4 regions of the Paenibacillus sp. FSL K6-1318 genome follow, and region 1 is predicted to be linked to each of the others. Evidence: riboswitches for the same ligand, from Rfam matches in the RefSeq annotation. Region 1 holds a riboswitch; each other region holds the start of a gene.
The links. A riboswitch is a leader RNA that binds a small molecule or an ion and turns the genes downstream of it on or off. The one in region 1 is predicted to bind thiamine pyrophosphate.
Positions count from the first base shown of each region.

Region 1 (5,887 bases):
GCGTGTTTCCGGACTGGCTCGTTTTCCCTGAAGCAAAGCCCTTGAACAGCGTTGGCACTTTGGAATAACGTGTATTTGTGATTTTACCTACAGTAGAGCTGCTATCTGTCCGCAGGATGGAATCCTTCACATTGGAAATGTCCGAGTTGGACACATTCATCGTGACCGTATAGGACGTTCCGCCATTTTGACGCACCAGCTTGCCGATATCATCCGCTCTGAAATTTTTAATATTAATCGTACCAGATGCATTCATCTGGAACACTTTGTCATAGGCCTTGTACGCTGCACCACCCGTGATATTTACAGTCCCTGCGGATTTCAGCGTGAGCGCATCCTCACCGACATCCTTCCAGGTTACATTCTCAATATTGCAGTTGCCATAACAGTGCACGCCATCCGCAGCTGGTGCTTCAATCACAACATTTTTTAACGTAGCTCCTGCTTCTAATCGGAAAATAGGCTTCTGGTTCTCGGCCTGGCTGCCATCTCCTAATGTTTTGGGATCTGCAGCAACACTTTTGCCTTTCCCATCATACGTCGTTCCTTTAGGAACAATAATCGTTGTCTTCACGATCTCGGGAGCTGCAGACACCGGAATTGCACCAAATGCAGAAGCAAGCAGACCAACCGACAACAATACCGTCAACATCTTTTTCATGAATAAACATCCTCCCTTATTTGGATTGAATGGGTTCAAGCAGAGACTTGTCTTCATATAAACTAAGAGAGAAATCTCTGTTTTCAGAACCTACCCTGATCCTACCAAATAAAGGAATGTTACGAGAATAATCATTAGGTCACGTAATCATTTTCCAGCATAGAACCTGATGTTTCAGCATGTTTTGCGGTATCGTGTCTACTTGTGATGTACTGATATCAACTTCGGATATGCTCTATTTACAACCTCAATAACACAACAAAGACCACATCATCTGTTACAGACAACGTGATCTTATAGAGAGTTAAGTATACTCACTAATATATTCTAGGCTCCAAACCGCTGACGATACCCGCACTTTCGACACAACTCTTCCACAGCTTCGCGCTTGGAGAAACCATATACCAGATTGTTCGCTCGCTCACCCTCAATAATCTCCGAGAATGACTTCTCGTGCACGTTACCGAGATTAATGACACCCTCGCCATCGAGACAGCATGGAACCACCGTTCCGTCTACAAGTACAGCTGCCTGACCGCGAAGCGCATGGCAAAAGCCTTTGCCGTCATCTTCGGGTGCATCCAGACTTGGCCACTGGAACTCATGGTCCTGATTCAGGTATACATTCGGGGCAATTTTGACCCCGCTGCCTGGAACTACTTTTTCCTCAATACGGAAGTCCAGATTGAATTCACGTTCCAGTACTTCAAGAGTCTCCCGATTTCGATTCATCTGAGCATTCGTGAAGTTATCCTGCGTCAGATTCCACAGCCGGAATGAAATGATGACATTGTGCTTAACGGCCTCGTGTACAAAAGACAGAATATTGCTCAGGTACCCGTCACGGTCAGTTGAACCTTCATGCCCATCGAAGCTGTGCAGGGAGAAATTCATCTGCCGCAGCGCCGGTTTGCCAAGCAATTTATGCTGAGTCTTGGGCAGCAGTGTACCATTCGTGGTAATGTTCACCTTGAGTCCCTTCGCATGTGCGGAATCGAGCAGCAGATCTATTTTGGGATGCAACAAGGGTTCACCTTTGACATGTAGATAAATATGGTTGGTATGTGGTTTAACTTGATCCAGTATATTGTTGAAGACTTCAGGGTCGATGAATCCTTTGGCACGCTGTGTCTGCGGACAAAAACTGCACGCCAGATTGCAGATACTCGTGATCTCAATATATACTTTTTTGAACGTTTTCAACTCGGGTCCCCATTCTGCTTCGGAGGGAGAACAATCCCACCTGCATTTGTGATCCGGCCAATATGCGCCACCACTATTATATCGGGTTAGGGAGCCCAGGTAAATTGTTGAACTGTTTACGGGTTTAAAGATTTATGCCATTATCCTTTGACCCCGCCAACCGTGAGTCCTGAGATAAAAAAGCGCTGGAAGAACAGGAACAGAATCAGAATCGGTACAATGGCAAGCACGGCTCCAGCGATTAGTTCTTCGTAATGATTGCCCAGTGGCGATACGAAAGACGCGAGTCCGATCGGCAAAGTAAATTGTTCCGTTGTCCGAAGCACCACGAGTGGCCAGAGAAAGTTATTCCAACTGTTCATCGCAGCATATCCGCCATACAAAGTAAACGTCACCACATAGATTGTGATTGGTTTGAGCTTGGAACCTCTCCATGTTCTATTCAATATCTCATTTTACAAATAATTACAGGTCGATGAAATCATCATTTCCAACTGAAATTTGTATGATTACAACCTCACTCCCCGGATGTGCCTCCACGCTCATCTCAAGAAATCCATCATGCTGCCTCTTTACAGTTCATGTTCAAGTGATATATGCTGAACACACAACTGTATATCTTGAACTTTTGCACTAGGGGAGCCCTGCGGCTGAGACGAATATGACTATTCGGACCCTTTGAACCTGATCTGGATCATACCAGCGGAGGGAAGTGGAGCGGCCTTTTAGTAAGCGGAATTTTTTCATGTATGTGAAGATAAATTGCGGATTTAACTTACAGACCCACTCATTTCTCCGGAAATGGGTGGGTCTTTTTTGTTTCTTTTGCAGAGCACAGGATACCGTTGTTAGTCCAGCAGTCTGGCATCAAGGGGGTGAGGATCAGATGAATAACCATGTAACCATTGAGAACGTTAGCTTCGCTTTTCCCGAAAAAAAGGATTCCCCCGTGCTCGCCAATGTGTCGCTTCAGGTTCAACAAGGAGAATTTGTCTCGCTCATTGGCTCCAGCGGATCAGGTAAAAGCACACTCTTCAAGCTGCTCGCAGGCTTGCATGAGCCAACCGTCGGCACCATCGATATTGCTGATGTACCGCACGGACAACGGCTGGGACGTGTCGCCTATATGCCGCAGAAAGATCTGCTGTTATCCTGGCGTACCGTCATGGAGAACTGCATGCTGCCTGCCGAGCTGGCACCAGGCCGTCAGGACAAGGACAAACTACGAGCCGATATCATCGCAGGATTGGTAAAGTTCGGGTTGTCCGGTTATGAGCAGGCCTATCCGAACGAGTTATCCGGCGGCATGCGGCAGCGGGTGGCACTGCTGCGTACCTTGCTTACAGGCGGGCAGCTCATGTTGCTGGATGAACCCTTCGGTGCACTCGACGCCTTAACCAAACGAGAAATGCATCGCTGGTTGTTGGAGCTGTGGGAGGACTTTGGACAAACCGTGCTGTTCATTACACATGACATTGAAGAAGCCCTGCTGTTAAGTGACCGTATCATTCTGTTAACTCCAGGGGGACAAGGTCAGCAGCTACGGGATATGACGGTTCCTTTGCCACGCCCAAGGCATTCGGACATGATCTACGAACCTGCTCTCGTGCGGATGAGACGACAACTGGAGGAACAATTACATGCGAAGCGATAGAGGTAAGGTTAGCATCCGGACGTGGTGTTTGAAGTGGATATCGAGGTCGTTTTCCCAATATGGTTTGTTTATTCTGCTCATGCTCTCTTTACTGGCGATCTGGGAAACGATTGTGCGTATGGGATGGGTGCCCTCCTTCATCATTCCTGCACCCACGGCCATCGCAAGCTCACTAATTGAGCATCGGCGTCTGCTGCTGAGCATACATCTGCCTGCTACCTTTATGGAGGTTCTTGTTGGTTTTGGCTTGTCCATAGTGACCGGCATTATGCTGGCGACAGGCATGCATATGAACCGATCGATTGAGAAGGCCATATATCCCTTCATCGTAATCAGTCAGACCATCCCGCTGATTGCCTTGTCTCCCGTGTTCATCCTGTGGTTTGGTTACACGCTGTGGAGCAAAGTCGCCGTGGTATTCCTGATCGCGTTCTTCCCCATTGTGGTCAGTACCTACGATGGACTCCGCCAAGGCGATCCGGAACAGCGTGAACTGCTGCTCACCATGGGCGCCAACAAATGGGATATTTTTCGCAAACTCCAGGTTCCACTGGCACTTCCTTCTTTTTTCTCCGGGCTAAAGATGTCTGTGGTGTACTGCGTGGTTGGTGCAACGATCGGCGAATGGCTTGGTGGCAGCAAAGGGCTCGGATACTTCAGCCGCCGCATGTCCAGCAACATGAACACAGATGCGATGTTTGCCGCTATTCTGCTGTTATCCCTGCTGGGAATCGTTTTGTTTGTATTGATTGCCTGGCTAGAGAAACGGTTTAGCATACGGCGGCATGAAAGTAAAAGAAAAGTTGGATAAAAATTAGAGGTAAACAAAACGATGAAATGAGGACCTTCATTTATGAATAACAAAGGTATATACTCCCTGTTTCCCATCATGCTCATTAGCCTTTTGCTGATCGTTAGCGGATGCAGCACCACGAATACCAGCCAAAATACGCCAACAACAGATTCTGCAACTAATGCACAGCAAACAGATCCGTCTGCAACCGAACCAACATCACACGCCAAAGATAAACTGTCCATCATGCTCGACTGGTACCCGAATGCAGTACACTCCTTCATCTATGTGGCTCAGGAAAAAGGATACTTTGCAGACCAAGGTCTGGATGTCGAAATTCAGATGCCTGCGGATACCAATGATTCACTCAAACTTGTTGCTGCCGGAAAAATTGATCTGGCTCTAAGCTACCAGCCCCAAATCTTGCTCGCGCGTGGTGAGAACATTCCTGTACGTTCCATTGCTGCTGTTGTTCGCCACCCGCTTGTGCATCTGTTGATCGAAGCGAATGGCAACGTAAGTTCACCCAAAGATCTTGAAGGAAAAACTGTCGGTTATTCTTCGATTCCGCTGTATGAGGCGATGGTACGCACGATGATCAGCAAGGATGGCGGCAATCCCGACAACATAAATCTGGTCGACGTTGGGTTCGATCTGATTCCTTCGCTGGCTTCCGGACAGGCGGATGCTATTATGGGAGGTTTTATTAACCATGAACAATTGATTTTGGAGAACGAAGGACATGCCATGAAATCCATTAACCCCGTCGATTATGGCGTGCCTGATTATTATGAACTGGTCCTGACCGCAAGTGAAGCTGGCATTGAAGCGAAAAAAGACCAGCTTACCCGATTCGTCAAAGCAATCCAGGAAGGACAGAACTATGTAACGGAGCATCCAGAAGAAGCCTTGAATATTCTGCTCACTCATGAGAATGAAACGTCTCCACTTGACCCGGAGATCGAAACCAAAAGCCTGGCGATTCTACTGCCACTCATGAATGAAGAAGGTCAACCGTTTGGTCGGCAGGAAATGGCGTCGTGGGAGAATGTACGTGCATGGCTCGTGGCAACTGAATTGATTCCTGAATCGGTGAAAGCCGAGGATGCTTTTATTAATCTGCAAGGAGAGTAAGTAAAGGCGTGCGAAGGCAATCAAGACAAAGTGACTGAAGTTCCTTACATTTCAAAAGGAGGGTCTGACAACCATATAAGACGTCCTGTGTTCTTTAAAACATCGTGTGACCTTCACGCCCCGATCAGTTGGGTATCGACAGCCTTGACTTCAAGACACTAGTTTGGGAGCTAAACGTCCATCACCGTATCTCTAGCCTGAGTTTGGAGAAATACCTTCAGTTCACTTTCTAGATTATGTATCGTTTCGTTTTTTACTGTTTCGTATTTGTACTGTTGCCTATCTGCGAATTTACATTTAATGTTGATCCACCTTTTAGCTATTTCAATCAAGGCGAGATATCGATCAAAATGATTCAATTTGTCTATATCCAGTTACAAAAATCCATTTTTAGTGAGTTATGAAATTGATTTAGATTTTAGATTTCTGCTTATCCCGCATT
Region 1 is NZ_CP150270.1:985,153-991,039, reverse strand. Features, by position in the region: gene NYE45_RS04380 (pectate lyase) at 1-661, opposite strand, end outside; gene NYE45_RS04375 (radical SAM/SPASM domain-containing protein) at 989-1,864, opposite strand; partial or broken gene NYE45_RS04370 (arabinose transporter permease) at 2,005-2,223, opposite strand; TPP riboswitch at 2,490-2,592, shown strand; gene NYE45_RS04365 (ABC transporter ATP-binding protein) at 2,751-3,518, shown strand; gene NYE45_RS04360 (ABC transporter permease) at 3,505-4,329, shown strand; gene NYE45_RS04355 (ABC transporter substrate-binding protein) at 4,372-5,445, shown strand.

Region 2 (5,887 bases), 530 kb from region 1:
CCTGTTATGATAGACTTTGTCTCCATGATTACGCTTTATTCTGATTCTCAATTTATGTATATAAGTAGAAGGAGTTCCTTATGAAAAAATTACTGTGGATCGGATGTCTGTCCTATTTCCTGATTGGACTTGCCCACGTTGTACTCGGTTCCATTCTGCCGGTTGCACTTGAACATTACGGCAAAGATTATAGCCATGGCGGAACGCTGATCTTCGCTCAATTTGCAGGATTCCTGGGTGGTGTATTGTTATCTCCATGGCTGAACAGACGCTTTGGTAAACGGGGAGGCCTGTTAATCGCCACAGCGTTGCTCTGTATTGCAGAATTATCCTACATGCTGTTGCCACCGTGGGGCTGGATGTTCGTCATCGCACCCGCAGCCGGCTTCGGATTCGGAATGGTTGAAGCTGTCATTGGCACCATTATCATCGCTGCAATCAAAGACAATACAGCTGTTGCCATGAGTCGACTGGAAGTGTTATTCGGAATCGGGGCGATGGTCATGCCGCTCATTGCCAGCGGTCTGATTGCTGCTGGATACTGGCGCCTCTCCTTTCTCGTTGTTGCGATCTGCGCAGCACTAACCTTTATATTCTGGGCGAAAGGATCATTCGGTGAGCTAGACCAGGTGCTGGATCGACGAGGTTCAAATCATGCTTCGGTACATACGCACTCTGCTGGGACATCGGGTGAGATGCACCCCGCACCTGCCAGTTCATCCGGCCCAACCTATCGCGGACGTAACCTGACTCTGCTAGTACTATTCGTCCTGTTCTTCTTCCTATACGTTGGCACGGAGATGAGTCTTGCGAACTTCATGCCAGCGATCCTGATTGAGAAAATGAACATGAAGGAAGCCGGAGCAGCGCTTAGTGTTACCTGTTTCTGGATTGCCATGTCCGTGGGACGACTCTTCGCCGGGTATATCGCAGAGAAATTCCAATACCGCGTCTATGTCCTGTACAGTTGTCTCGCGTCTGTTCTTTTGTTAATGGTATTTCCATTTACGAACCAGATCTGGTCTGCGTTTCTCATCATCTTGCTACTTGGACTTGCGATGTCAGGCATTTTCTCCATTGCCCTTGTCTTCGCCAGTAAACTGCTGCCCGGAACAGAAGAATCCACACCCAGCATTTTGATTGCCTCAGGCGGGGTTGGCGGTGCCATTCTGCCTTTGACGACGGGGTGGAGTCTTGATCATCTGGCGGTTAATCAGTCTGCATGGATGCTTGCGATCTTTGCAGTTGGCCTGCTTGTCATTAGCGTAATCACGTATCAATGGCAGAACAAACATATGGTCGATCCAGCAACTTAACAGTTATGCATCAATCCAGTTCTGAGAATTAGAATTACCTATTAAAAAAATGAAATGTCTACTGTCATGACTTGACGGTGGACATTTTTTTGTATCGTTACTCTGTTCTAACGAACTTGACACACGCTATTCATCTCCATTTCTGTATGTTTGAAATCTAACGAATCCTAGAGACGTTATTGTAGGTAATTAGCTTCAAATCAAGATCTCGTTGCAGTTTCTTAACCTAATAACGCCGCTGAAATTCGTTAGATTTTTCATTCCTTAAAAACCGGCCTAATAAGGTGTTCTAGATTCGTTAGGGCTGCAATAATGGTGGCAAGTGCCCTATCTTTGCCTCTCTGATCACCTTTCATTAAAAGTGAGAATATGATCTATTCATTTGCACAAGATTGCCCAGGAAATACTCTGGACCCCGTTGAATCACACACTTTTGTTAACGGCAGGCAATACAGGCCCGTTGTCCTTGATGAATTTACCGAATACATATCGCACGAGTGGTCCCAGAATGATTAACTGATATGGAAGCGCCAGGCTGAAGTTGCGAGCGATCGTCTGAAGATAGGTACAGAATATGGAACCCCCACCTAATTGGTCTGCAAGATACGCTGAAATCATTCCATACATGGACATGATCAGAACCATGCCAATCACCATGAAAAATGACATGACGAGCACACCCAAAATCTTGTTGGACTTGTCGAAGGGCAAGGAGAATGCAATCTTTCTCGCCACAGGGCCAACAATGAAAGACTCCACCAGAAACGCGATGACAAAACATAATATGAATTGAAGCAGTATCTCAAGCGGGGACATCTTACCGAGTAACCCACTGTGCCATAGATTGAAGAACATCATGACTATTACCATCCCTATACACATCATTAATCCGAAAATAATTTGTTCCTTCTTGCTTATTGGCAATTCTCTCATCCTCTCTGTTTATCTTCGTAATTATAGAGATGAGGAAAGCCTCCACATAAGTGAACATTCTGTGAACTACATAATAATTGGATGGTTACTCCAGCTGAATTTCACACGTGTAGATATGAACAATCCCCACTTGACAACTAGGTTTTATAAATCTATCATACTCCTTAATATGTCAGGTAACATTTTCCGGTTACATTAACGGATCATAAGGGGGATTACTACGATGAGTTTTCAAAAGCGCATCGACCACGTCGGCATTGCCGTTCGTGATCTGGATACCACACTCCTTTTCTATACGGAGGTTGTCGGATTGGAACTGAAAGACCGCGTGACACATACAAACGGCGTCATTCAGCTTGCCTTCCTCGGCTTCAATGGAAGTAACGAGACAGAGATTGAGTTAATTCAAGGGTACAGCGACAAGCTGCCTGCCGAAGGAACTGTGCACCATTTTGCCATCCATGTGGATGACCTTGATTCTGAATACAAACGCATCCAAGCCACCGAAGCCGAATTTATCGATGGAGAAATCATCACACTGCCTAACGGTTACCGTTACTTCTTCATCTATGGTCCGGAGAGAGAATGGATCGAATTCTTCCAACGTTAAGTACATCAGCAGTGTGTGGACAATTAGATCGGTTCAATAGTGACCTGTGTAAATCCTTTAATGGATGGAATGCTCTACTCGGACCGCACGCTATCCAGTTCCTGACTGGACACGTTCCACCGGCTGGCCTATAATTACACCTAGTAATGCCCGTAACTTCATAGTTTCCCAGGGGAGTCGGAATTGGCCGGCTGAGAGTGTATCCCACCAAGATACTAACCCTTAGACCTGATCTGGATCATGCCAGCGTAGGAATCGGAGTATATCGAAATGGCACAGCCCTATGGCTGAACGCCACCTCTCTAACGCCTGCACGCGTCCCGGAATACGGGGCGCTTTTTTTGTTACTATCGGAAAGTATACGTTTGGAAGCATCGCCTTTCTGATATTGCAAGAAAAACTGCCGCTAAACGCGGTCTGGCTTCCTTGAATGACATCGATGGACGTTTTACTTACGTTCAAAAATAACGTCATCCGGATCTCAACTGGTATAAATCTGTCGATTTATGCAAGATGATTGGATATGAAGCCAAGGAGTACCCCGTGCCAATCGGCCGGACATACCGAAGGAGAGAATCAAAGATGAATTGGCGTAAAACAATGGGACTGTTGCTCTTATGCGTACTACTGGTGACGGTGGCCGCATGTGGCGGCAAAGAAGCTGCCCCGGCAGAACAGAACGGCAGCAAGAATGCGGAAAGCAGCAACGAAGGTGACACTGCCGCCCTGAAAGATATTAAAGTGGTGCTCGACTGGACACCAAATACGAATCATACCGGCCTGTATGCGGCCGTGGATCAAGGTTTTTATAAGGCCGAAGGCTTGAACGTGGAGATTGTACAACCAGGTGCTGGTGGCGCGGATACGATGGTTGCATCAAATGAAGTGCCTTTTGGCGTAAGTTATCAGGAGAGTGTAACTCAAGCCCGCACACAGGGTGTTCCACTCGTCTCCATTGCAGCAGTTATTCAGCATAATACATCCGGGTTCGCTGCTCCGGCGGATCGGAATATTAAATCACCGAAAGATTTCGAGGGTAAAACTTATGGCGGTTGGGGCTCCCCTGTTGAAGAAGCCGTGATGCAATCCATTATGGAAGGCGACGGAGCTGATGTATCCAAAGTGAAAAACATTAACATGGGTGACGCTGACTTTTTCACCGCAATAAAACGGGACATTGATTTTGCGTGGATTTTCTACGCTTGGACGGGGATTGAAGCCGAACTGCGCGGAGAACCGATCGACATGTTATATGTGAAGGATTATTCAGATGCACTGGATTACTACACGCCTGTCCTCGTAACGAACGAGCAGACGATTCAGAACGATCCTGAGCTGGTGAAAGCATTCCTGAAAGCCACCTCCGAAGGATATCAATACGCGATTGATCATCCCGAAGACGCAGCGAACATTCTGATCAAAGCTGTACCGGATCTGGACAAGGAATTGGTGCTGGCAAGCCAGAAATGGCTTAGTCCAAAGTACACGGATGACGCCCCGCGTTGGGGTGAACAAAAACAGGAAGTGTGGCAGAACTACACTGACTGGATGTTTAGCAAAAAACTGCTGGATGAACAGATCGATGTGAGCAAAGCATATACGAACGAGTTTTTACCCCAATAAAAATTGCTTAAGTTTAACTTTTTTACACAAGAACGAAGAGTGCAGAACCCATCTGAAGAAGCGAAGTGTTCGCCTTTATCCCGGATTTCCCCATTGAAAATGGATTCAAGAAATCTGGGGATAACAGTGATCGGAAGAGGGTACTGCAATCGGAGTGATAAGTGTAAACCTGGTTCAATTCATGCAATTTATCACGAAAGGAGCCGTGATCTCTCATGGCAAGCACACTACTTAGCATTCAGGTTATTCCGAAAACGCCAAATGGCGAGAATTCTTATCCTTACGTAGATCGCGCCATTGAAGTCATTCAGCAATCTGGCCTGAAGTATCAGGTGAACGCGCTCGACACCACGATGGAGGGGGAACTGGAGGAACTGCTCGAGGTTGTCCGTAAAATGCACGAGGTACTCGTGGAGGCTGGCAGCCCAAGCATCATCTCTCAGATCAAAATCGCCCATAGCCCAACCGGCTTCAGTATGGACACCCTGACGGAGAAATATCGCTAATGCATGCCTATTTCAAAAGTGTATGGCCGCCCTTTGTGGCGGTTATTCTCTTTATAGCAATATGGCAGGGAGCTGTCTCCCTGTTCCATATTGAGAAATGGATGCTGCCAGCACCGTCCGATATCGCCCGCCAAGCGGCATCCCAGGCCGAGCGACTTGGCATGCATGCCTCCGCAACCATTCAGTTAACGCTGATCGGATTCGCGGCTGGCACAGCGGTCGGATTGCTGATTGCGATGGTGCTGCATTTGGTCCCTTTTCTCAAGTCAGCCTTGTATCCTTTACTTATTCTTAGTCAAAATATCCCGACCATCGCGCTGGCGCCGCTCCTATTGATCTGGTTCGGATTCGGGCTGTTGCCCAAGCTGATTACCATCATCCTAGTCTGCTTCTTCCCTGTCGCAGTGGCGGCCATGGACGGCTTGACCCGTACCGACGCGGCGATGATGAACTATATGCGCATGGCTGGTGCGAAACGTCGCCAGATCTTCTGGAAGCTGGAGCTTCCCCATGCGCTGCCATCCGTGTTCTCCGGTGTCAAAATCGCCGCTACCTATAGCGTGATGGGTGCCATCATTGCCGAATGGATTGGTGCAGACAAGGGTATTGGTTATTATATGATGCTGCAAAAGTCGGCTTATCGCACCGATCGTCTATTCGTGGCAATCATGATTATTGTCGCGCTCAGCTTGCTGCTCTTCCTGCTCATTGCGCTACTGGAGAAGCTGCTCGTGCGCTGGCGGCCACAGAAGCGGTAGTAAAGATGTAATCTGTATATTAGGAAGTGATGATCATATGAATCGGCAACAGGACGCACAAGTCCTGCCTAGAGGAGGAGCAAGCGTAATGGAGCCCAAGCATGGTGAAAAGTTTCACTCGGCTACCCCTGATCAACCTGC
Region 2 is NZ_CP150270.1:455,000-460,886, reverse strand. Features, by position in the region: gene NYE45_RS02225 (MFS transporter) at 81-1,316, shown strand; gene NYE45_RS02220 (hypothetical protein) at 1,740-2,174, opposite strand; gene NYE45_RS02215 (VOC family protein) at 2,473-2,859, shown strand; TPP riboswitch at 3,020-3,132, shown strand; gene NYE45_RS02210 (ABC transporter substrate-binding protein) at 3,442-4,482, shown strand; gene NYE45_RS02205 (thiamine-binding protein) at 4,698-4,988, shown strand; gene NYE45_RS02200 (ABC transporter permease) at 4,988-5,746, shown strand; gene NYE45_RS02195 (ABC transporter ATP-binding protein) at 5,784-5,887, shown strand, end outside.
Region 2: linked by a shared signal. The riboswitch ahead of NYE45_RS02210 (ABC transporter substrate-binding protein) and the one ahead of NYE45_RS04365 (ABC transporter ATP-binding protein) in region 1 are both predicted to bind thiamine pyrophosphate.

Region 3 (5,887 bases), 270 kb from region 1:
TTATTGGCGTTGAGCAATAAACGACTGTACAGTCCTCAGTCATGTTTCTATAATGGTTTAAATATCTAAAGGATCCATGACATATACGAACTGTAAAAGGGGACTCAGCACATGATCACCATTGGTTGTTTTCACGCTCATTATTCCAACATCGCTTTAATTGAAGAGACGCTTGCTCCTTATGAAGTTGAATTGGTCCATTACGTCGATCCAGGTCTGGACCGTCTTAAACATGACGCTGACTTTTCCGATGTCGTCATTCACGAGAAAGTAGCTCAGACGCTCCACTGGATCGCCGAGTGTCATGCAGATGCCATTCTGGTCACTTGCACTTTGTTTGCGACAGTATTGGAGCAAGAAGCAAAACAGGTCCCAGTGCCGGTGATTGGCATAGATGATCCGCTATTGCAGGAGATGCGGCGAGTACCGGGAGAGTACATCATCGTGTTCACCAACCCGGCAACCATTGAAGGCACGATGGCACGGGTGAACCAGGCGTTAGAGCAGGAGGATGCGAATGGGCAACTACACGTTCCCAAAACCTCTCAGACGGAAGCGGTGTGCATCCCTGGGACATTTGAGTTGATTATGCGTGGAGATCAGCAAGGGTATCTCGAAGCGGTACGAGAAGGCTTACAGCAGATTGCTGAGCAGTATCCGGGTAAAACGGTAGTGGCAGCCCAACTGTCTATGGCTCCCGCCGCTGCACAGGTTACAGTAGATCGCGGTATTCCAATCCATAGCCCGCTGGCATCGCTTGCAACGTATTTGGAGAAGAATTTGGGCGTGACTCCGCAATGAAATCACTTACTGACAAACACCATTAATTAACGAGGTGAACTAATATGCGTTTCCTCTATATTATTGTACTGTTCATAGTGGGTTTTGCCTGCTCTGCATTTCTATATGGAGGAGCTCCTAAACTCAGTGACGCCCTCCTATTTGTTATCGCAGGCATTCTGTATAAGATATGGACCCGGAACAATTATAAAGCTAATTCTGAAGAACCTGGAGAGCGCTAGCCTAGTTTAAAATACAATCATGTCACAGAATCAAAACAAGCCGTCCCTCTCTGTCATTTCAGAGAAGAACGGCTTTATCTCTATATCAGACTGCCCAGCTTACGCTGTAATGACGCCTAGGAGCGTGTCCGATATTCCTCGGCCTTTTCCTGCATGCCCGCTGCTACAGCCTCATTCTCGGACAATCCTTTGTCCGCCGCAAAGGTACGAATGTCCTGCGTAATGCGCATGCTACAGAACTTCGGACCGCACATCGAGCAGAAATGAGCTTCTTTGGCCCCTTCTGCTGGCAGTGTCTCATCATGGTAGGACATCGCACGTTCAGGGTCCAGTGACAGGTTGAACTGGTCACGCCAGCGGAACTCGAAGCGTGCCTTGGACAATGCATCATCCCGGCGCTGAGCACGTGGATGGCCTTTCGCCAGATCGGCGGCATGAGCAGCGATCTTGTAGGCGATAACCCCTTCGCGCACATCATCCTTGTTGGGCAGGCCCAGATGTTCTTTAGGCGTAACATAACAGAGCATGGACGTGCCGAACCAGCCAATCATGGCCGCCCCAATGGCGGACGTGATGTGATCGTATCCTGGCGCAATGTCAGTCGTTAGCGGCCCCAGCGTATAGAACGGTGCCTCTTTACATATCTCCATCTGCAAGTCCACATTCTCCTTGATCTTATGCATCGGCACGTGCCCCGGACCTTCGATCATCACCTGCACATCATGCTTCCACGCGATCTGCGTCAGTTCCCCGAGCGTAGCCAGTTCCGCCATCTGCGCTTCATCGTTGGCATCGTAGATACTGCCTGGACGAAGTCCATCTCCCAGTGAAAATGCCACATCATACCTTTTCATAATCTTGCAGATTTCTTCAAAATGGGTGTACAAAAAATTCTCCTGATGATGCGCAAGGCACCATGCCGCCATAATGGACCCGCCTCGAGACACTATGCCTGTCATCCGCTTGGCCGTCATCGGGATATAACGCAGCAGTACGCCTGCATGAATCGTAAAGTAGTCCACGCCCTGCTCTGCCTGCTCAATGAGCGTGTCACGGTACAACTCCCAGGTCAGCGCTTCCGCTTCGCCATTCACCTTCTCCAGCGCCTGATAGAGCGGCACCGTGCCAATCGGCACAGGTGAATTGCGGATGATCCATTCCCGGGTGGTATGAATGTTTTTGCCTGTGGACAGATCCATCACCGTATCCGATCCCCAGCGTACTGCCCAAGTCATCTTCTCCACCTCTTCCTCGATGGAAGAGGATACGGCAGAATTACCAATGTTGGCATTGATCTTCACGTGAAAATGACGACCGATCAACATCGGCTCACTCTCCGGGTGATTAATGTTGGATGGCAGAATGGCCCGTCCACTCGCCAGCTCCTGCCGTACAAATTCCGGTTCCACGCCTTCACGAATAGCGGCGAACTCCATCTCTGCCGTAATGACTCCCTGCCTCGCATAATGCATCTGAGTCACGCAGCGTCCTGGCTGTGCTCGCAGCGGTTTGCCACGCAATCCAGGGTACTCTTCGGCGCCGGCTCTCTTCCCTCCGGGCTTCAGTCCGTTATCCTCCGGTTTAACCGTACGGCCTTGATAAGCCTCGACATCGCCACGCTCCGTGATCCAACGAGTGCGCAGTGCTGGTAGACCTGCACGGATATCCGCATGAAATGCGGGATCGGTCATGGGGCCGCTCGTATCGTAGACACGCAGCGGTTCGTTATGCTCCACCCCTTGGGGAGTATTCGTGTCATGAAGGGCTATCTCACGCTCCGGAACAGCAATGTCCGGCCGTGAGCCCTGAATGTAGACTTTGCGGCTACCGGGAAAGGGCTGAACCCGTGCGGTCGTCCCTGTTTCCTTTTCCACCGGCTGACCGTTATGTTCCTGTTCCATCGCTTGTTGTCCCGTTTGATTTCCTTTACTCATGTTCGCTCATCTCCTCCTTAGTGTTCATTCGCTTGGCTTGGTTGGTATCATCATTAGCTTGGTTACGTACCTGTCCCAAATCATGCGCAATGCAGAGAAGAAAGAGCGATCCTACACCAGACCAGAGGAGACATCATTCATGTACAGTTAACAACAGACGGAGGCTGCCACAGATCATGAATCTATGGTGACTTCTCTCTCATCATCCAAGCCCACTTTCGCAGGTTATTGAAAAAGGAGCCCTAGAATCCGCTTCTATATCGCCCGTTCACTGTATATAAAAAAAGCCGGCCCCCGAAGGAACCGACTTTTAATGTCCATCACCAATAATGCACCTTCATGCAGCTCCTTACGGAGACTACAGGGGTCACATCATGTGGTGTTTGTGGTCATATCGCCGATTACTTCCCTACGCTGGTATGATCCAGATCAGGTGCAAAGGGTCCGGAATCTCATGCGATTCCGTCTCAGTCCGGACAATTCGGACTCCCCCAGTAACGTTAACAAGTTGCAGCATACACATGCCGCCGTTCATATTCAATGCAGCTGGCCCCGATGGGCCGTCCATAACAGATTAGCGCAACCGGAACATAAAAACAACCTTTATATTCCAAATGATCAACTCCATTGGAGACGAACCTTACATCAACATCAGGATAACATGAGGCCCATCTGCGTAGCGGCTTCCTTTAATACAGGCGCATATTCATGCAATGTCTCCTGTGAAAGTCGACTGACAGGACCCGATACCGAGAGGGCAGCTGCTATATTACCTCTGCGATCCATAATCGGTACCGATACCGCGGCAGCCCCCGGCTCACGCTCCTCATAACTCGTGGCATATCCGTTATCCCGGATGTCTCCCATCTGCGCCAAATACACCGCAGGATCAATAAACACTGGCCATTCCGGTCCATTCATCAGCTCTTCACGATCCTCGTCCGTGGCAAAAGCCATCAGGACTTTGCTGGAAGCCCCCACAGACAACGGGAGTCTAACACCAACGGGAGCGACACGGCGGATCGCCTGATCACTTTGCACCGCCTGAATCCGAATCCGTTCACTGCCATCTCGCAGGTACAGACTTACCGTCTCCCCCAATCGATCTCTCAGTCGCTCCATCGCAGGCAGCAATAGAATAGCCGGATCATCACTGCGGGACATATGAGCTGACAGTTCCCAGATTCGGATGCCAAGTCGGTACTTCTCCGTTGCCGCATCCCGGATCACAAATCCTCGATCCTCCAGCGTTGCCATCAAGCGATGCACTGTACTTTTGTGCAGCCCAATCTGACTGGCAATCTCGGTGAGTCCCAGATCACTGCGTGTGGTAAAACATAATAATATATCCAGCGCCCGTTCCACAGCCCGGACGGTTAACTTACGATCTTCCATGGCATAATGCCCTCCTCATGTTTCATCACATGAAACTTGGTTACATAAATTATATGAGAAACGGTCTCATCTGTAAACCAAAAAGAGCCAAATTCAGAATAGGCCAAAGTGTAAATTTTTCCTTTTTATAAGACTTAATCCCCTGTAATTTGCACACTAAGGTAATGTTACCCATATATCTTAAGAACTATATAACAATTGCGTAACAAATGCCCTCAATCAATTGACTTTGACTATATTGGAACATACGATAAAGATATATTACATTAAGATATCGCTCTGAAGCAGGCTATTGAAATAGACGGAATTCTCTTTTCATGTCGTTGTTATCTTCAACTGAACTTCAAAGGAGGGGCATTCATGTATCCAACATCCCAGAGCGAAGCCCCGCTGCAAACAAAAGTGTCCGATCTGCCCTCTTCGCTATCACCGAGGCTGATTCGGTTCAAACATATTATCGTAGCGTTGCTGCTCTCCGTTGTATTTTTTCTACTGTTTTGTTTTATTGCACTGCATGGTTATATCGCATGGGTATTATCCAATCCAACGGTAGCGCCGGTCTTCTCCAATCCGATGCAGGCCAAGAACATGAAGTATGAAGACATCACGTTCCCGGCAGCAGATGGCAGCCGCACGATGCAGGGATGGTATATTCCGGCTGACAATGCCGCGAGCAAAACGATCATCTTCAGTCACGGCTATGGTGCCAACCGGGAAGAAACATGGGTACCCATGTATGATCTCGCCCACTATGCCCATCAACTCGGATTCAACGTGGTGATGTTCGATTATGGCTTCGCCTCCCAGGTGAACAAAGCTGTAGCCACAGGTGGCAAAGCTGAGTCACAGCAATTGCTGGGCGCGATCCAGTTTGCCAAGCAGCGTGGTGCACAGGAACTGGTTGTCTGGGGCTTCTCCATGGGTGCCGGTACGGCGCTACAAACCGGACTGATTACGCAGGAAGTGGATGCGATGATTCTGGACAGTGCGTTCCTGCTGGAGCCAGATACGCTGTATCACAACATTCACAACCAGATCGATCTTCCGCGTCAGCCTACACTGGAGATCATGAAGCTGTTGTTCCCTGTTCTGAATGGTACCGGATTGCAACAGATCCCTTATCAGGAAGTGAAAAAAGAGGACTATCCGTTCCCAATTTTCTTCATTCATGGTACGGAAGACGAGAAGGCGCCTTACCCGATTGCAGAGCAACTCGCCGCCAACCAAACTAATCCGTACTCGGATGTATGGATTGTCCAGGACGCGCATCATGAACTTATTTTCCGGGAGCATCCGAAAGAATACCTGCGCCGTGTCTCAACTTTCCTGAGTCATGTAACGAAGACAAGCAGTGACGATGTGCAAAACACGAATAGTGGACAATAACCAAATTTCAATCCTCGAACTTTTCGTTGATTCCAGAGCCCTCAGGGGCTCTTTTTTTTGCATTCATAGGACAACAGGTTCGCGGAATATACTCTTCTGACGCATGAACAGACGGTCTGAACGCATAGATCATTGGTCGGATTAGGTTAC
Region 3 is NZ_CP150270.1:719,656-725,542, reverse strand. Features, by position in the region: gene NYE45_RS03360 (aspartate/glutamate racemase family protein) at 112-801, shown strand; gene thiC (phosphomethylpyrimidine synthase ThiC) at 1,139-2,923, opposite strand; TPP riboswitch at 3,346-3,459, opposite strand; gene NYE45_RS03350 (IclR family transcriptional regulator) at 3,608-4,351, opposite strand; gene NYE45_RS03345 (alpha/beta hydrolase) at 4,712-5,737, shown strand.
Region 3: linked by a shared signal. The riboswitch ahead of thiC (phosphomethylpyrimidine synthase ThiC) and the one ahead of NYE45_RS04365 (ABC transporter ATP-binding protein) in region 1 are both predicted to bind thiamine pyrophosphate.

Region 4 (5,887 bases), 2.9 Mb from region 1:
TCACATACGGAGGTATGGTTCTCAATGAAGATTACTGAGCTTTCCATTGTATTCGTGCTGATCTTCTTTCCGCTCTTCTGGATCATCTCACTCCATACCCAAGATGCCGAAGAGGCTAACTATCTTGGACATCGATACAGATCTGTACTTCAAACCGCAGTCATGGATGCAGGTGCAGTGATGCATCAGAATGAGAAACAAAATGATGAAGCGGGTTATGATTCAACCAAGTTTGTCAAAGCGGACAAGGAGCTTGCCTTGATTACATTTACTCAGACGCTTGCTTTGAATATGGGGATTCAGGATGACCCCGTAGCTATTCGAAACATGTTTAATTACATTCCTGCCGTAGTTATTCTGGATTATGACGGCTATTATATGTTGTCCACAGAAACAGAGTTGACAGGTAACCGTGAAGATTCTTTCAGGCAAGTGTGGAGCCCCAAGAAACCTTATACATATTCAGATTCAAATGGTAGCAGTATTAACTTTACATTGGACGACTACGTATATGCCTACGATGCAAACGCAGGGAAATGGATTGAGGGATTTCAAAAAGAACTCGCATCTAGCTCTCAGATTCCTTTGCTTCAGAATACCGACGTATTTGAGCAAGTTAGACGAAGCCGAATTGTAAGCTCTGTGCAGGATGATCTGGCTGATGTGATTAACCGTCATAATGAGTTTGCCAGAAAGAATGGTATATCCTATACATTTACGATGCCCCTAATTGCACATGAAGATTGGTACAACTCCATTAATGATACAGGGATTATGGCTTTTATCCAGGGTATAGGTGTGGGTGACCAGAAGATCAACAACTACGCAATTGGTGGAGGCAGACTTGTGAAGAAAACGGCCATCGTAGGTGGGGGAGATCCCTTAACGGGTATCAAGTACTACTATCCCTCCACATGTGGTAATGGTTACCGTGCCGAAGAAGTGTTCACAGACGCAAGAGAAGCAGCTGCACAAGGCTATTTCGAATATAACTGCTCTAATCGTTAGGGGAGCTTGTATACAAAATCATGGAAGAGGTTCCTGAACTGTTTACATTACTTTCAGAAAAGACGGGACCTGTGCTAGAATAGGGTTTCGGAACAATAATAAAAGTAATGTCTAATAGATAGGAGCAACCTCATCTTATGAGTTTATTGTCAGTAGAGAACGTGAGTCACAATTTTGGAGATCGCACGTTATTTAAAAATGTATCGTTTCGCTTACTTGCCGGAGAGCGCGTAGGACTTGTGGGTGCCAATGGTGTAGGTAAATCGACACTAATGAACATCCTTACCGGTAAATTGCTTAAAGACAGTGGAAAAGTGGAATGGACACCTAAGGTCCGTTATGGATATCTGGATCAGCACACGAAGCTTACGCCAGGCAAAACCATACGTGACGTGCTTAAGGATGCATTCCTTCCGTTGCTTGAATTGGAAAAAGAAATGATGAATATTACGGACCAGATGGCAGATGCAGATCCAGATAAGCTGGAGCAGTTGCTGGAAGAGATGGGCGATATTCAGGAACAACTGGAACAGGGCGATTTTTATCTGATTGACGTAAAAGTGGAAGAGATGGCTAATGGTCTTGGTTTGTCTGCGATTGGTCTTGATCGGGATGTCGCAGCTCTAAGTGGTGGACAACGTACCAAGGTGCTTCTTGCCAAGCTTCTACTTGAGAAGCCTACAGCCCTTTTGCTGGATGAGCCTACCAACTATCTGGATGTAGAGCACATTGAATGGCTGTCACGTTACCTGAAGGACTATCCGCATGCGTTTCTTCTAATCTCCCATGATACGGAATTCATGAATGAAGTCGTAAATGTCATTTATCATTTGGAATTTGCCAAATTAACGCGATATGCAGCGAACTATAACAAGTTCCTCGAGATGGCTGATATGAATAAAGCCCAGCATATTGATGCATACGAGAAGCAGCAAGAGTACATCAAGAAGCAGGAAGACTTCATTCAGCGTAACAAGGCGCGTGCTTCAACTTCAGGTCGAGCGAAGAGCCGGGAGAAGCAATTGGACAAGATTGAACGTATTGATCGTCCGGATGAAGCGGCCAAACCAACATTCAAATTCAAGGATGCTCGCGCGAGTAGCAAAACGGTCTTTGAAGGCATTGATTTCGAAATCGGATATACGTATCCTTTGCTGCCTAAGATGACAATGACAATTGAACGTGGTGAGAAAATTGCCATCGTAGGTTGTAATGGTGTGGGTAAATCGACACTGCTGAAGACCATCCTTGGAAAAATATCTCCACTCAGTGGAAAGACTTTCTTGGGAGATTATCTCGAAACGGCTTATTTTGAGCAGGAAGTTCGTGCTGGGAATATCACGCCGATTGAGGATGTCTGGAATGAATTTTCACATTTGACCCAGAACGAAGTCCGGGGTCATCTTGCTCGCTGTGGGCTGAAAAATGAGCATATTACCCGTCCGCTTAACATGCTGAGTGGTGGAGAGCAAGCTAAGGTTCGTTTATGCAAGCTCTTGATGCGTGAAAGCAACTGGATTTTATTCGATGAGCCGACAAACCATCTGGATGTCACAGCCAAAGCTGAGTTGCAACGTGCTTTGCAAGAATTCAAGGGAACGGTGTTACTTGTATCTCATGAACCTGATTTCTACGAGGGTTGGGTCACGAAAACATGGAATGTCGAAGAATGGTCCGAGAAAAACTAGACAATTCAAGCAACGTTTAACAGAAATGAACGGTGACAAAAAAATCCGTCTATGGTAACATAGGCTACAACTTCATATGAACACTAGGGGGGCCGCACGATGCGGCTGAGATGGAAGAATGCGATTCCGGACCCTTTGCACCTGATCTGGATCATACCAGCGTAGGGAAGTGGCGCGCGCATTCAGTGAATGACGTGAGCAAACGAGAATTCGAATGAATGTCAATCGTCTGCTTAGCGAATTGAAACATGCAGTTCCGTGTATAAGTTATGGCTACAAGTTCCATAACTGTTTTGCACGAAATGAACTGTATGCATCAGTCAGTCATCTGGTCCAATAATTAATACGCAGCCACTCCCCTACGGGAGTGGCTTTTTTGTGTTTTAATACACTCCATGCATGGAAGGAGATGAACAGTACGGCAATTTCTCATGAGCATGTACACGGATCATTTGAGCTGCATGTTGTATCTACGGGGGATGGAGATCAAGCATCTTTTGTGAAAGCAGCGAAGGATATCTGGCCATGGGTGGATTACATCCACATTCGGGAGAAACAACTCTCGTGGCAAGAAAGGGTCGGTTGGGCTGAAAGTCTGTGTGGTGTTGGAGTTCCCTCTTGCCGGATCGTCATCAATGGTTCAGAGCTGAACTCGCAGAATGAAAACTACGGCGGTGTCCATTGGGGGCAAGAGGCTATACGTAACTACAACAATGATGGCATAAGCAATGTGCAGCGACTTCGTCTGGGTGTATCTGTTCATTCAATCGATGAGGCAAAAATCGCTGAAGAACGGGGAGTCGATTACCTTTTCTTCGGGCATGTCTACGCAACCAACAGTAAGCCGGATCTTGAACCAAGAGGATTAAATGCTCTTGCTGAAGTGTGCAGGGGTGTCTCCATTCCTGTCATTGCGATCGGGGGCATTGAACCGGGGAACATTCACGCGATTCGCTCCGCAGGGGCACGGGGAGCCGCCGTGATCTCGAATGTATGGGCGAGCGATTCACCGGATCGGGCCGCTGCATCTTTAAGGCAGGCTATCGTTGGTACAGAAAGTCTGAGCCGCTGAAACAAGGAGATGAGATGATGAATGAGATCGTCACTGATAGACCGGATAAGATTCATGCAGAAACGATTATTGTAGGTGGAGGCGTCGTTGGGTGCTCCATCGCATATGAGCTTGCTTCCCGTGGACAGGATGTACTGTTGGTAGAGCGTTCGGCGATTGCAGGAGGGACTTCTTGCGCAGCGGCTGGAATGCTAGCGGCAGACAGTGAGGATTTTGCCCATCCTTTGATGGCTAAGCTTGCCAGGCAGAGCAGACAGTTACTTCATGAGCAACAGATGCTGATGGCTACACTCAGCAAGGTAGAGGTTGGATTGCAACGCAAGGGATTCCTAACTCCTTTTCGTTCATACAGTGAATTAAGTAGTTACAAGGACAATCGGAAGTCCACGTTGTCTGCTGATGAGGTGTGGTGGGATCATTACGCTGTGCAACAGGAGGCATCGTGGCTTAACAGAGATACGTATGGAGCCTACTACAGGCCTTACGAGAGTGAGGTTCTTCCAGTCCATCTCACAAAGGCATATGCTGAATCCGCTCAAGCAATGGGAGCGAGGGTGATGGAGGGCATACAGGATATACGTGTGCAAGCAAATGAATACGGGGTGCAGGGAATCACCACATCGATCGGTGAGATGACATGCAGACATGTCGTTATAGCTGCTGGATTACAGAGCGAAGAATTGTTGAGACATATGAATCTGAGCTTGCCTGTGTGGTCGGTAAAAGGAGAAATAGCCGCCGTTCAGTTCTCAGCTGAACATGCAGGGTACAGGCCTGACAGGACGGTGTACGCAGAGGACATCTATATTGTTCCCAAAGCCAATGGAGAGGTTTGGCTCGGGGCAACCAGTCTGCCAGGCAGAACGGATCTGAATGTTTCTGTACAGGGTGTTCAGAAGCTGTTAACAGCGGCTACCCATTGGGTGCCTGGGATGAAAGAGGCACAATTTTTGCGAGCGTGGGCAGGCGTAAGGCCGACAACTCCGGATGGGCTGCCTTATATAGGCGCTTGCAAAAGTATATCGGGGCTATTCACCGCCTTTGGACATTACCGTAACGGTATCTTGCTCAGTGCGATAACAGGCAGACTAATCGCTGAATTGCTCGCGGGCAAAAGCTCAGAAGAGCTCGGAATTGAGGCGCTGAGCCCTGAGCGATTGAACAGAAAGGGAGTGGTGCAGTGAATATTATTGTTAATGGTCAACGGATGGAGATAGAAGACAGATTGAATCGTGTGGACAAACTGCTTCAATCTTTTGACCTGCAAGTCAAGACTGTAGTTGTCGAGCTGAACAGGCATATCTTAACGCGTGAGTATCATGAGACGACGGCATTAAGAGAAGGCGATCGAATCGAGATTGTACATTTTGTAGGAGGCGGTTGATGATGTTGAACATTGGGAAATATACGTTTGAGTCCAGATTGTTGCTCGGAACAGGCAAGTTTTCGGATCTGGAAGTGCAAAGTGAGGCTGTAGAAACATCTAAAACGGAAGTATTAACTTTTGCTGTTCGTCGTCTGAATTTGGAGGAACGTAACCAGAAGCATTTCCTGGATACGTTGGATCTGGATCAATACACCCTTCTTCCGAATACGGCTGGGGCTTCCACTGCGGAAGAGGCGGTGCGGATTGCCGAGCTTGCGCGGGCTTCGGGACTTTGTGATATGATAAAAGTCGAAGTCATCGGAGATGGAATTACATTGCTCCCAGATCCGATTGAAACGTACAAGGCTTGCGAAATTTTGCTTGAAAAGGGCTTCACTGTGTTGCCTTATATTTCGGATGATGTCATTCTGGCCAAAAGGCTGCAACTGCTTGGCGTACATGCTGTAATGCCTGGCGCTTCTCCCATCGGAGCTGGCAGAGGCATCATTAATCCCTATAACCTTGAGATCATCATTGAGCAGGCCGTTGTACCTGTAATTGTGGACGCAGGGTTGCGCTCCCCCAAAGATGCTGCTTATGCGATGGAACTTGGTGCAGATGGCGTATTGTTAAATACAGCCGTATCTGGATCAAGAGATCCGGTGAGCATGGCTAAAGCGATGCGAATGGGGGTAGAGGCAGGTAGATTGGCATATGAGGCAGGCATGATTCCTGTGAAGCGTTATGCAGCAG
Region 4 is NZ_CP150270.1:3,905,389-3,911,275, reverse strand. Features, by position in the region: gene NYE45_RS17125 (hypothetical protein) at 1-38, shown strand, start outside; gene NYE45_RS17120 (hypothetical protein) at 25-1,008, shown strand; gene NYE45_RS17115 (ABC-F family ATP-binding cassette domain-containing protein) at 1,146-2,696, shown strand; TPP riboswitch at 2,772-2,881, shown strand; gene NYE45_RS17110 (thiamine phosphate synthase) at 3,106-3,768, shown strand; gene thiO (glycine oxidase ThiO) at 3,786-4,952, shown strand; gene thiS (sulfur carrier protein ThiS) at 4,949-5,152, shown strand; gene NYE45_RS17095 (thiazole synthase) at 5,155-5,887, shown strand, end outside.
Region 4: linked by a shared signal. The riboswitch ahead of NYE45_RS17110 (thiamine phosphate synthase) and the one ahead of NYE45_RS04365 (ABC transporter ATP-binding protein) in region 1 are both predicted to bind thiamine pyrophosphate.